2 regions of the Kribbella sp. NPDC049227 genome follow, and region 1 is predicted to be linked to the other one. Evidence: riboswitches for the same ligand, from Rfam matches in the RefSeq annotation. Region 1 holds a riboswitch; the other holds the start of a gene.
What was found. A riboswitch is a leader RNA that binds a small molecule or an ion and turns the genes downstream of it on or off. The one in region 1 is predicted to bind glycine.
Positions count from the first base shown of each region.

Region 2: it holds a riboswitch for glycine, as region 1 does, so the genes downstream of both, ACGFH6_RS06400 (L-serine ammonia-lyase) here and gcvP (aminomethyl-transferring glycine dehydrogenase) in region 1, are expected to answer to the same signal.

Region 1 covers NZ_JBICST010000003.1:869,988-875,479, reverse strand. The annotation lists gene ACGFH6_RS16380 (serine hydrolase domain-containing protein) at 1-802, opposite strand, end outside; gene gcvP (aminomethyl-transferring glycine dehydrogenase) at 799-3,645, opposite strand; glycine riboswitch at 3,723-3,812, opposite strand; gene ACGFH6_RS16370 (dihydrodipicolinate synthase family protein) at 3,828-4,688, opposite strand; gene ACGFH6_RS16365 (MerR family transcriptional regulator) at 4,739-5,353, opposite strand.
Region 2 covers NZ_JBICST010000001.1:1,281,870-1,287,361, reverse strand. The annotation lists gene ACGFH6_RS06415 (hypothetical protein) at 1-46, opposite strand, end outside; gene ACGFH6_RS06410 (alpha/beta hydrolase) at 96-1,583, opposite strand; gene ACGFH6_RS06405 (DUF3817 domain-containing protein) at 1,705-2,088, shown strand; glycine riboswitch at 2,086-2,178, shown strand; gene ACGFH6_RS06400 (L-serine ammonia-lyase) at 2,264-3,637, shown strand; gene ACGFH6_RS06395 (SDR family oxidoreductase) at 3,638-4,345, opposite strand; gene ACGFH6_RS06390 (helix-turn-helix transcriptional regulator) at 4,448-5,278, shown strand; gene ACGFH6_RS06385 (hypothetical protein) at 5,422-5,492, shown strand, end outside.

The DNA of each region.
Region 1 (5,492 bases):
CGCGTGGGTCCGAGGCTGCGGGTGACGCCATCTCCTCGACCGTGTCGCGGCTGAGGATCTCGTGCACGGGGTCGATCCAGAACATCGCGTACTTCGCCAGATCCTCGATCGTGCTCCACAACTGCCCGGCCGGCGCCATCGCCCCGGAGTCGTGAGCGGGCTCCTCCAGCAGCCGCCCACTGAACGGATGCACGGAGAAACCCTGGGCGGCCGGACCCGACGGGAAGTACGACGTACGCCGCAGCTCCAGCGGATCGAGGATGCGGGACTGCACCAGTTGAAGCCAGGGCTCGCCCCGCAGCCGGGCCACCATCTCACCGAGCAAGGCGTAGCCGAGGTTCGAGTAGTGATGCCGGCGATCGGCCGGGCCTACCGCCTGGGACTCATCCATCGCCGCCGTCAGCTCATCGAACGAGACCCCCGGATTGCGTTCCCACCAAGGACCTTCCGGCTCGGCGTTCATGCCGCCCGAGTGCGCGAGCAGGTGCCGCACGGTCCGGTCGCCGAACGCGATCCCCGGCAGATGCTTGCCCACGGCATCGTTCAGCGCGAGCAGCCCGTCGTCGCGGCACTGCATCACCAGGATCGCCGTCAGCGTCTTGGTGATCGACCCGATCCGATACTGCACATCCGGACCGGGCGCACCACCGTCCGCCGTCGCGAACCTCCCGCGCGACCCGGTCCACACCAGTGCACCGTCACGCACCACCCCCGCGTTGACCGAGGGCAACTTCCATTCGCTCTGCGCAGCGGCGATCTCGGCGTACAGAGCGTCGGCGGTAACAGGACGAACGGAAGTCACTCAAAGGCCTCCGGGGCGGGGCAGGAGCAGATGAGGTTGCGGTCGCCGTAGGCGCCGTCGATGCGGCGGACGGGCGGCCAGTACTTCGAGGTCCGGTCGACCGAGCGCGGGAACGCCGCCTCCTCGCGGGTGTAGGCGTGGTCCCACTTGTCGTTGATCACCGACTCGGCGGTGTGCGGCGAGTTCACCAGCGGGTTGTCACCGGCTGGCCACTCCCCCGCCGCAACGCGGTCGATCTCGTGCCGGATCGCGATCATCGCGTCGCAGAACCGGTCGAGTTCGCCGAGGTCCTCGGACTCGGTGGGCTCCACCATCAGCGTGCCCGCGACCGGGAACGACATGGTCGGTGCGTGGAAGCCGTAGTCGATCAGCCGCTTCGCGACGTCGTCGACGCTGATCCCGGTCTCCTTGGTCATCGGCCGCAGATCCAGGATGCACTCGTGCGCGACCAGGCCGTTCTCGCCGGTGTAGAGCACCGGGAAGGCACCCTCGAGCCGCTTCGCCACGTAGTTCGCCGTCAGTACGGCGGCCTTGGTCGCGGCGGTCAGACCCTCGGCACCCATCATCCGGATGTAGGCCCACGAGATCGCCAGTACGCCGGCCGAACCGAACGGCGCCGCGCTGATCGGGCCGACACCGGAGTCCGGACCGGCCTCGTCCAGCAGCGGGTGGTTCGGCAGGTACGGCGCCAGGTGCGCGGCCACGGCCACCGGGCCGACACCCGGACCACCACCGCCGTGCGGGATGCAGAACGTCTTGTGCAGGTTCAGGTGGCTGACGTCGCCGCCGAACTCACCGGGCTTCGCCAGGCCGAGGAGCGCGTTCAGGTTCGCGCCGTCGACGTACACCTGGCCGCCGTGGTCGTGAACGATCTGGCAGACCTCGCGAACGCTCTCCTCGTAGACCCCGTGCGTCGAGGGGTACGTGATCATGATGGCCGCAAGCTTCGACGCGTGCTCGGACGCCTTCGCCCGCAGGTCGGACAGGTCGATCGTGCCGTCGTCGTTGCCCTTGACAACGACCACCTTCATGCCGGCCATCACCGCGGAGGCGGCGTTGGTGCCGTGCGCACTGGCCGGGATCAGGCAGACGTTGCGGTCCTGATCGCCCTGCGCGCGGTGGTACCCGCGGATCGCGAGCAGACCGGCCAGCTCACCCTGAGAGCCGGCGTTCGGCTGGATCGAGACCTTCGCGTAGCCGGTGACCTCGGCCAGCCAGCGCTCCAACTGACTGATCAGCTTCACGTACCCGGCCGCGTCCTCGATCGGCGCGAACGGGTGCAGATCGGCGAACTCCGGCCAGGTGACCGGCTCCATCTCGGTGGTCGCGTTCAGCTTCATCGTGCACGAGCCGAGCGGGATCATGCCGCGGTCGAGCGCGTAGTCGTAGTCGGACAGCTTGCGCAGGTACCGCAGCATCGCCGTCTCGGACCGGTGCGTGTTGAACACCGGGTGCGTCAGGTACTCCGTCGTACGGCGAACCGCCTCGGGCAGACCGGCCGCCTCGGCGGAAGCGTCGTACCGGACGCCGAAGGACACGCAGACCCGGGTCACCGCGGCGACGTCGGTCTTCTCGTCGCAGGTGATGCCGACGTGGTCCGCGTCGACGAGGCGCAGCCAGATCCCGTTCTGCCGGGCGGCGTCGACCACGTCGGCGGCTCGACCGGGGACGCGCGCGAGCACGGTGTCGAAGAAGGTGCCGTGGACAACCTCCACGCCACCGGCGCGCAGCGAGGCGGCCAGCTTGCCCGCGTACTCGTGGACACGGTCGGCGATCGCCTTCAGGCCGTCCGGCCCGTGGTAGACGGCGTACATCGACGCGACCACGGCGAGCAGGACCTGCGCCGTACAGATGTTGGAGGTCGCCTTCTCGCGGCGGATGTGCTGCTCCCGGGTCTGCAACGCCAGCCGGTACGCCGGTGCGCCGTCGGCGTCGACGGAGACACCGACCAGGCGACCGGGCAACGACCGCTCGAGACCGGCGCGGACGGACATGAAGCCGGCGTGCGGACCGCCGTAGAACAGCGGTACGCCGAAGCGCTGGGACGAGCCGATCACGATGTCGGCGCCGGCCTCACCCGGTGCCTCCAGCAACGTCAGCGCGAGCAGATCGGAGGCGACCGCCACCAGGGTCTCGCGCTCGTGCGCGGCGGAGATCAGCGGCTTCAGGTCGCGGACCACACCGCCGGCGCCCGGGTACTGCACCAGGAAACCGAAGAAGTCGCCGTCCGGCAGACCGTCGGTGGTGTCCGCGACGACGACCTCGATGCCGAGCGCCTCGGCCCGGGTCCGCACGACGGCGATGGTCTGGTCGAAGCAGTCAGCGTCGACCAGGAAGCGGTCGGACTTGCTCTTCTTGTTCGACCGGTGGGCCAGTGTCATCGCCTCGGCGGCCGCGGTCCCCTCGTCCAGCAGCGACGCGTTCGCGGTCGGCAGGCCGGTCAGGTCGGACACCACGGTCTGGAAGTTCAGCAGCGCCTCGAGCCGGCCCTGGGAGATCTCCGGCTGGTACGGCGTGTACGCGGTGTACCAGGCCGGGTTCTCGACCAGGCGGCGGACGATCACCGACGGGGTGAAGGTGCCGTAGTACCCCTGGCCGATCATCGAGGTGGCCACGGTGTTGCGGGCGGCGAGCTGACGGAGTTCGGTCAGCGCGTCGACCTCGGAGGCCGGTTCGGGCAGCCGGAGCGCCTCGGTGGACCGGATCGACTCCGGTACGGCGGCGTCCACGAGCGCGTCGACGTCGTCGTACCCGAGCAGCTCCACCATCCGGGCGACCTCGTCCGGCCGTGGTCCGATGTGCCGGTCGGCGAACGCCGCAGAGATCTGGGGTGAGTTGTTCATCAAGAGGCTCCGTTGCTGACAGTGCTTCCGGTCGCCTCCCCCTCTGTCACGCCGAGCAGCGCACGCTTCAGAGTCGCCTGTGACACTCGGTCCATGGGCCTGAGAGGTTCCGGGGAGGAATTGCCCCTTCGGCGCCCGATCGCACGGGTCTCTCCCGAGTGCTGTGAACGGCTGTCCCGAGGCTACCAGGAATCCGCGAAGAGTTCGGGCAGCAGTCGCCTGGCGGCCGGCCGGGCTGCGTTGACCTGCTCCTGGGTCGCCGACACCATCGGCCAGCGAACCCGCGTACCGACGTCCGCCCAGTCCCCGACCGCGGCAAGGAACTTGTCCAGTGCCGGGTTCGACAACCCCGCCTTCTGCAGCGGTACGACGTGCTGCCCGAAGAACTCGCCGATCCGGCGTTCGACGTCCAGGTCGCGGGCGTGCTCCACCGAGCCGTTGGGCGAGAGCGCCGCGACGTTCGAGTAGCTGCCGTGCGCACCGAGTAGCGACATGGTCGCGAGGAAGTGCCCTGGCACGAAGATGGACATGCCGGACTTCAGCGCCTGCTCGAACCATGCCTTGTCCCCACCCGCGGTCTTCAGACCGATCAGACCCGGCACGGCGGCGGCCAGCGACGTCAGCAGCTCTGGACGCACGGGGGTCTTCGCGTGCGGTGGGTTGTAAAGAACGAGCGGCACGTCACCGGCGGTGTCCGCGACGCGGCGGAGGAAGTCGAGCGCCTCCCGGTCGTTCAAGGGCAGCCAGTCGGGCAGGATCACCTGGATCGCACCGGGTGCCAGCGCGGCGGCTCGACGTACGCGATCCAACTGCAGCTGGGCGGACGGGTGGCTCGCGCCGATCTGGAACGGCTTGGCCGCTCCCGCGAGCAGCTCGTTGATCCGATCGAACTCGTCCTCGGTCAGCGTGTGGAACTCGCCCGCCGTGCCGTGCGCATACAAGCCGTCCAACGGACTGGCGCCCAGGACGTCGACTTGGGCCTGCAGGCGCGCGAAGTCGATGGAGTCGTCCGCGTTGAGGGGCAACAACAGAGTCGCCCACACACCGCGCAGTGAATCAGCGGTGAGTGGGCGCACAGGATGAAGGAAGGGTCTCAGCCGGTCATGCGTGCGCGGCGCCGGGCCGCGAGTTCATCATTCGCGTGCTGATCGCCGTCCTCATGGCCGTCGGCCCGCTCGGTGGGCAGCTCGGACAGCGAGCCCTCGACCTCGCGCCAGACACCGCCGAGGGCGATCCCGAACACCCCCTGGCCGCCTGCCAGCAGGTCGATCACCTCGTCCGGCGACGTGCACATGTAGACCGAGGCGCCGTCGCTCATCAGCGTGATCTGGGTCAGGTCGTCGATGCCGCGCTTGCTCAGGTGGGCGATCGCGGTCCGGATCTGCTGCAGCGAGATCCCGGCGTCCAGCAGCCGCTTGATCACCTTCAGCAACAAGACGTCACGGAAACCGTACAACCGCTGCGTCCCGGAACCGGTCGCCGGGCGCACGGACGGGGAGACCAGGCCGGTGCGGGCCCAGTAGTCGAGCTGACGGTAGGTGATCCCGGCCGCGTGGCAGGCCGTCGGTCCGCGGAACCCGACATCCTCCGGCATCGGCCGCAGGTCGTCGTCGAAGAGCAGGCCCTGGACGCCGGCGGCAGCGGCCGCCTCGGCGCGTGCTTCGGACGTCGACTGCGCCGTCAGATCCGTGTCGCCGGTGCGTGTCACGCCTGAGCCTCCCTGGGTACCGACTGGAACGGGTCACTTCCGTGGAGTGACAACACCCCACAACTCCTTCAAGGTAAGCCGCCGACCAGGGAGGGTCAACGACAACCGCACCGAGCCGTGAGCGTGTCGCGGTTGCCGC
Region 2 (5,492 bases), on a different contig from region 1:
GATCAACCGTGTACTCGATGTGACCGGCGTACCGGTCTGAGTCCACGCAGGAACCCCGGGCCGGCGCTAGTTGGGAGCGCCGGCCCGGACTCGTCTCAGCCCACCGGTGGTACGGCGGGACAGCTGCGGCCGCGCTTCGGGACCTCGCGTGCGATCAGGTAGTCGTCGATCGTCGACTGCACGCACGGACTGGTCGTGTAGCTGCCGTGGCCCCAACCCTCGTAGGTCAGCAGCCTGCCGTCGTTACCCAGTTGGCGTGCCACGCTCTTCGCCCAGTTGTAGCCGGTGGCCGGATCGTGGATCGCGTTCGCGAGCAGGACCGGAGTATCCAGGCCGTGCACCTTCAACCGATGCTGCGGATTGGTGGCCGGCGGCTGTCCGAGGCACATCGACACGGCCATCAGCTGACCTGGGTACCGCATGTCCGGGTTGTTCCGTGCCAGCCGGGCGAGAAGACCGGCGTACTCCTTGTAGTCGCTGACCTGCAGGTTCCAGTCCTGGCAGAACACGGCCAGCGGGTTCGATGCCAGTCCGGGCGGGATCGGCGGCTGCGCGGTCGGCGGCGCGCTGGCGTCGAGCTGCTTCAAGGTGTCCGCGAGCGCTCGCCACTCCGGGTCGTAGAGCTGGCGGAACACGTAGAAGCTCAGGTTGAACGGTGTGGTCGCGACGTCCGGGTGCTGTGGGTCCGGCACCTCGCCACGGTCGGCACGGGCCAGGAGGTCCGTCCACAGGGCGTGGATGTCGCGCCCGTGCAGGGCACAGGTCGTTGCCGAGTCGCACCATTTCACGAACTCCGAGAACGAGTCCTGGGCCGCCTCGGCCTGGTCGTCGACGAACTCCTTCGCCGACGCCGCGCTGTGGTCGGCCACGCTCTCCAGCACCATCGCGCGCACCCGGCCCGGGTACGTCTCGGCGTACTGCCCGCCGAGCACGGTGCCGTACGAGCTGCCGTGGAACGAGATCGCCGACTCTCCGAGCGCCGTGCGGATCGCGTCGACGTCGCGCACCGTCTGCCAGGTGTCGATGTGGTCGTACACCGGCCCGGTGTGCTCGCGGCAGTCGGTCGCGAGCTGCTTGTTGTAGGCGATGGTGACGCGGAACGCCGTGGCGCTTTTGATGATCGGCGACGGCTGCTGGGCCAGCAGTGCGGCCGTGCACTTCACCGGGTTGCTGCGAGCCACCCCCCGCGGATCGAAGCTCACGATGTCGAACCGGTCCTGCAGGTCCTCGCTGAACCGGAACATGCCGGTCTTGATCCGGTCGACGCCCGAGTCACCGGGACCACCCGGGCCCCACATCAGTACGCCGACCCGGTCGCTCGGGGACTTCGCAGTACGCCGGGCGATCGCGAGGCCGAACGTCGGTCCGTCCGGGTGATGCCAGTCCACCGGCACCTGCAAGGTCGCGCACTGCGATCCCTTCACTTCCTCGGGATCGTCCTTGCCCTCGGGCTTGCAGTCGGACCACTGCACTGTCACCGGCTTGGGTACCTCGGCCGGCGCGGGCACCGCGGTCAGACCCGCCGCGGCGAATCCCAGGACCACACCCCACGCGGTGGTCCTGAGCACTTGTCTGGCTGTCATCAGGGGAATCTCCTGTCTGGGGAACTCCCTCGATCCTCAGCAACCGTTTGCCTACGCACATCGGGGAGCAGCCCTCGACACACCCCGGGCGCGGCTTGGGGGACTTGTTAGGGTCGGGTCGATGACCGAGACGACTGTTGCCGCCCCGGCCGGCACGAAGAAGCACGCGACCTGGTTCCGCACGGTGGCGATCGCCGAGGCGATCTCCTGGACCGGTCTGCTGATCGGAATGCTGTTCAAATACGTGCTGTCCGACAACGAGCTCGGGGTGAAGATCTTCGGCCCGATCCACGGCGGCATCTTCATCGTGTACGTGCTCACCGTGCTGCTGGTGCGTGGCCCGTTGCGCTGGTCCTGGCCGGTCACGCTGCTCGCGCTGGCGGCCAGTGTTCCGCCGCTGTTCACCTGGTTCTTCGAGATCTGGGCGGTGCGCACCGGCCGGATTGACGACGGCCGGGACACCGCCGTACCGTCCAGGGCGTCAGCTAACTCAACAGCCGCATGAACCCGTGCGGGAGAGACCCGGGCACGACCCGGGCGCCGTAGGAGCAACTCTCCCCAAGAATCTCTCAGGCACCTTCACCGCACGGGCGAGGCACCTCTGGAAGACGTCCCCGGACGTCTGACAGAGCGGGGAGGACACCAAACGGTCAACGGCGACCGGAAGGAACCTCCACACGATGGCGATCAGCGTCTTCGACCTGTTCAGTATCGGGATCGGCCCGTCGAGCTCCCACACCGTGGGACCGATGCGAGCCGCCCGCACCTTCGCACTCGGCCTGGCCGATGCCGGCCTGCTGGCTGCCACCGCGACCGTCGAGGCCCAGCTGTTCGGTTCGCTGGGCGTGACCGGCCACGGCCACGGCAGCAACAAGGCGGTCCTGCTCGGTCTCGAGGCCGAGGACCCCGAGACCGTTGTCACCCACTCGGTCGACGCACGCGTCGAGACGATCCGCGAGCGCGGCCGGTTGCTGCTGGCCGGCACCCACGAGATCACGTTCGACGAGAACGCACACCTGGTGATGCACCGGCGCAAGGTGCTGCCGTACCACCCGAACGGGATGACGTTCGTGGCCCGGTCCGCGGACGGCGGCGTACTGCGGGAGCGTACGTACTACTCGGTCGGCGGCGGGTTCGTGGTCGACGAGAACGCGGCGGCCGGGGACCGGATCGTGCCGGACACGACCCCGCTGAAGTACCCGTTCACGACCGGCGCCGAGCTGCTCGAGCGGTGCCGCGAGTCGCAGTTGCCGATCAGCGAGGTGATGCTCGCCAACGAGCTGGCCTGGCGGACCGAGACCGAGATCCACGACGGCCTGCTGCACATCTGGCAGGTGATGCAGGACTGCGTCCGCGAGGGCTGTGAGACCGAGGGCATCCTGCCCGGCGGCCTGAAGGTGCCGCGGCGGGCGCACGCGCTGCACCAGAAACTGAGCCGCGACCCGTGGTCGGTGGATCCGCTCAAGGTGATGGACTGGGTCAACCTGTTCGCCCTCGCGGTGAACGAGCAGAACGCGTCCGGCGGGCGGATCGTCACCGCGCCGACGAACGGCGCCGCGGGCATCATCCCGGCCGTACTGCACTACTACCGCCGGTTCGTGCCGGGGGCGACCGACGACGGCGCGGTCCGGTTCCTGCTCACCGCCGGCGCGATCGGCGTGCTGTACAAGGAGAACGCGTCGATCTCCGGCGCCGAGGTCGGCTGCCAGGGCGAGGTCGGCTCGGCCTGCTCGATGGCGGCGGCCGGGCTGTGCGAGGTCCTCGGCGGTACGCCGCAGCAGGTCGAGAACGCGGCCGAGATCGCGATGGAGCACAACCTCGGCCTGACCTGCGACCCGGTCGGCGGCCTGGTGCAGATCCCGTGCATCGAGCGGAATGCGATGGCGTCGGTGAAGGCGATCAACGCGGCCCGGATGGGGATGCACGGCGACGGGGTGCACGTGGTCACCCTCGACAAGGTGATCAAGACGATGCGCGAGACCGGCGCCGACATGAAGATCAAGTACAAGGAGACGTCCCGCGGCGGCCTGGCCGTCAACGTCATCGAATGCTGATCACCACGGCACGGTCCCGGTCAGGCTCAGATACTCACCGGTCGGTCCGTCCGGGCCGATCTGGGCCAGCCGGACGATGATCTCCGCTCCCTGCTCGACCGTCTGGTCGCCGCTGTGCCCGTTGAAATCGGTCGCGGTGTAGCCGGGGTCGACCGTGTTGATCCGCAGTTCCGGCAGTTGCCGCGCGTACTGGACGGTGAGCATGTTGAGAGCGGCCTTCGAGGAGCCGTAGCCCGGTGCGGGGACCCAGACCGGGACCGCGGCGGAGTGTGCCTGTGGATCCGTGGCCGTGGCGATCGAGCCGAGCCCGCTGGACACATTCACGACGACCGGGTTGGTGCTGCGCTCGAGCAGCGGCAGGAAACGGTGCAGCATGCGGACCGGTCCGAACACGTTGACGTCGTACGTCTGTCGCAGGTCATCAGCCCTCAAGTCCCGGGCGGTGCGCACCTGGCCGAGAATGCCGGCATTGTTGATCAGTACGTCGAGCCCGCCCGCCTCGGCCTCGATCTGAATCGCCGCGTTGTCGACGGACTCGTCGCTGGTGACGTCGAGCGGCACGTATCGCGCGCCGAGAGTGGCCGCGGCCTCCTTGCCTCGCTGGGGATCGCGGGCGCCGACGTAGACGGTGTGCCCGGCGGCGATCAGCCGGCGGGCGGTTTCGAATCCGAGGCTCTTGTTGGCCCCGGTGATGAGTGTCGTGGTCATGCACCCAGCCTCGTGCCAGGGGTTTCGGCCAGGTAGTACCCGCGATGTCCTAGGGAACGGCAGTACCAGGCTGGCTGGTGTGGTGCGCGGAATACTGGGTGCATGAGCGAGCTGGGCCGGACACTGCACGCGTGGCGGGATCGGGTGACGCCGGACGCGGTCGGCCTTCCGGCGGGCGGCAAGCGGCGAGCGCCGGGACTGCGCCGGGAGGAGCTGGCGCACCTGGCCGGAATGTCGGTGGACTACGTCGTCCGCCTCGAGCAGGGTCGATCGGACTCGCCGTCGGTCCAGGTGCTGACCGCGCTGGCCCGGGCACTTCGGCTGTCCGATGCTGAGCGCAACCATCTCTTCGCGTTGGCCGGCCAGGTGGAACCGTCGCCGGGGAGAATCTCGGCGTACATCCCGCCCGGTGTGCAGCGGATCGTGGACCAGTTGGAAGGTGCGCCGCTGTGCGTGTGCGACGCCGCCTGGACGGTGATCACCTGGAATCCGCTCTTCGCGGCCTTGATCGGTGATCCGTCCGAGTGGCGTGGCCGGTGGCGGAACATCATCTGGCGCCACTACGCGGCTCCGGGAGATCGCGTCGTACAGACGCCCGAGCAGCAGCGGACCTTCCGGGCCGCGATGGTGACGGACCTGCGGGCTTCGATCGCTCGCTACCCGCACGACCCGGAACTCAAGGGGCTGATCCATGAACTGCGGGCCGGCTACGACGCGTTCGCCCAGCTGTGGGATCAACCGGTCGTCGGGTTCCATCAGACCGAGCAGAAGACCATCAATCACCCCGATCTCGGTTCCATCGTCATCGACTGCGACGTACTCACAGTGCCGGGCAGTGACCTGCGCATCGTGGTCTACACCGCCGCGCCGAACAGCGAGGCCGCCGAGAAGTTGCGCCTGCTGTCGGTCGTCGGCCTGCAGACGCTCCGGTGATAACTGAACTCACCGGTCCCATGACGGAGCGGAATCCTACGCGCGCGTAGTGGTAACTCGGCTGCCGGAAGGTTGCGATCTAGCGTGGAATTTCTTCCAAGGGCTGTTTGAAGCGCTGGTGCACCAGATACTCTCCGGGACTTGTGAGACCGATCGCTGCCGTGGCCGCCCGCCGCCCGCCCTGGCAGAACCCGCAGCGGCTGCGACAGGTCGC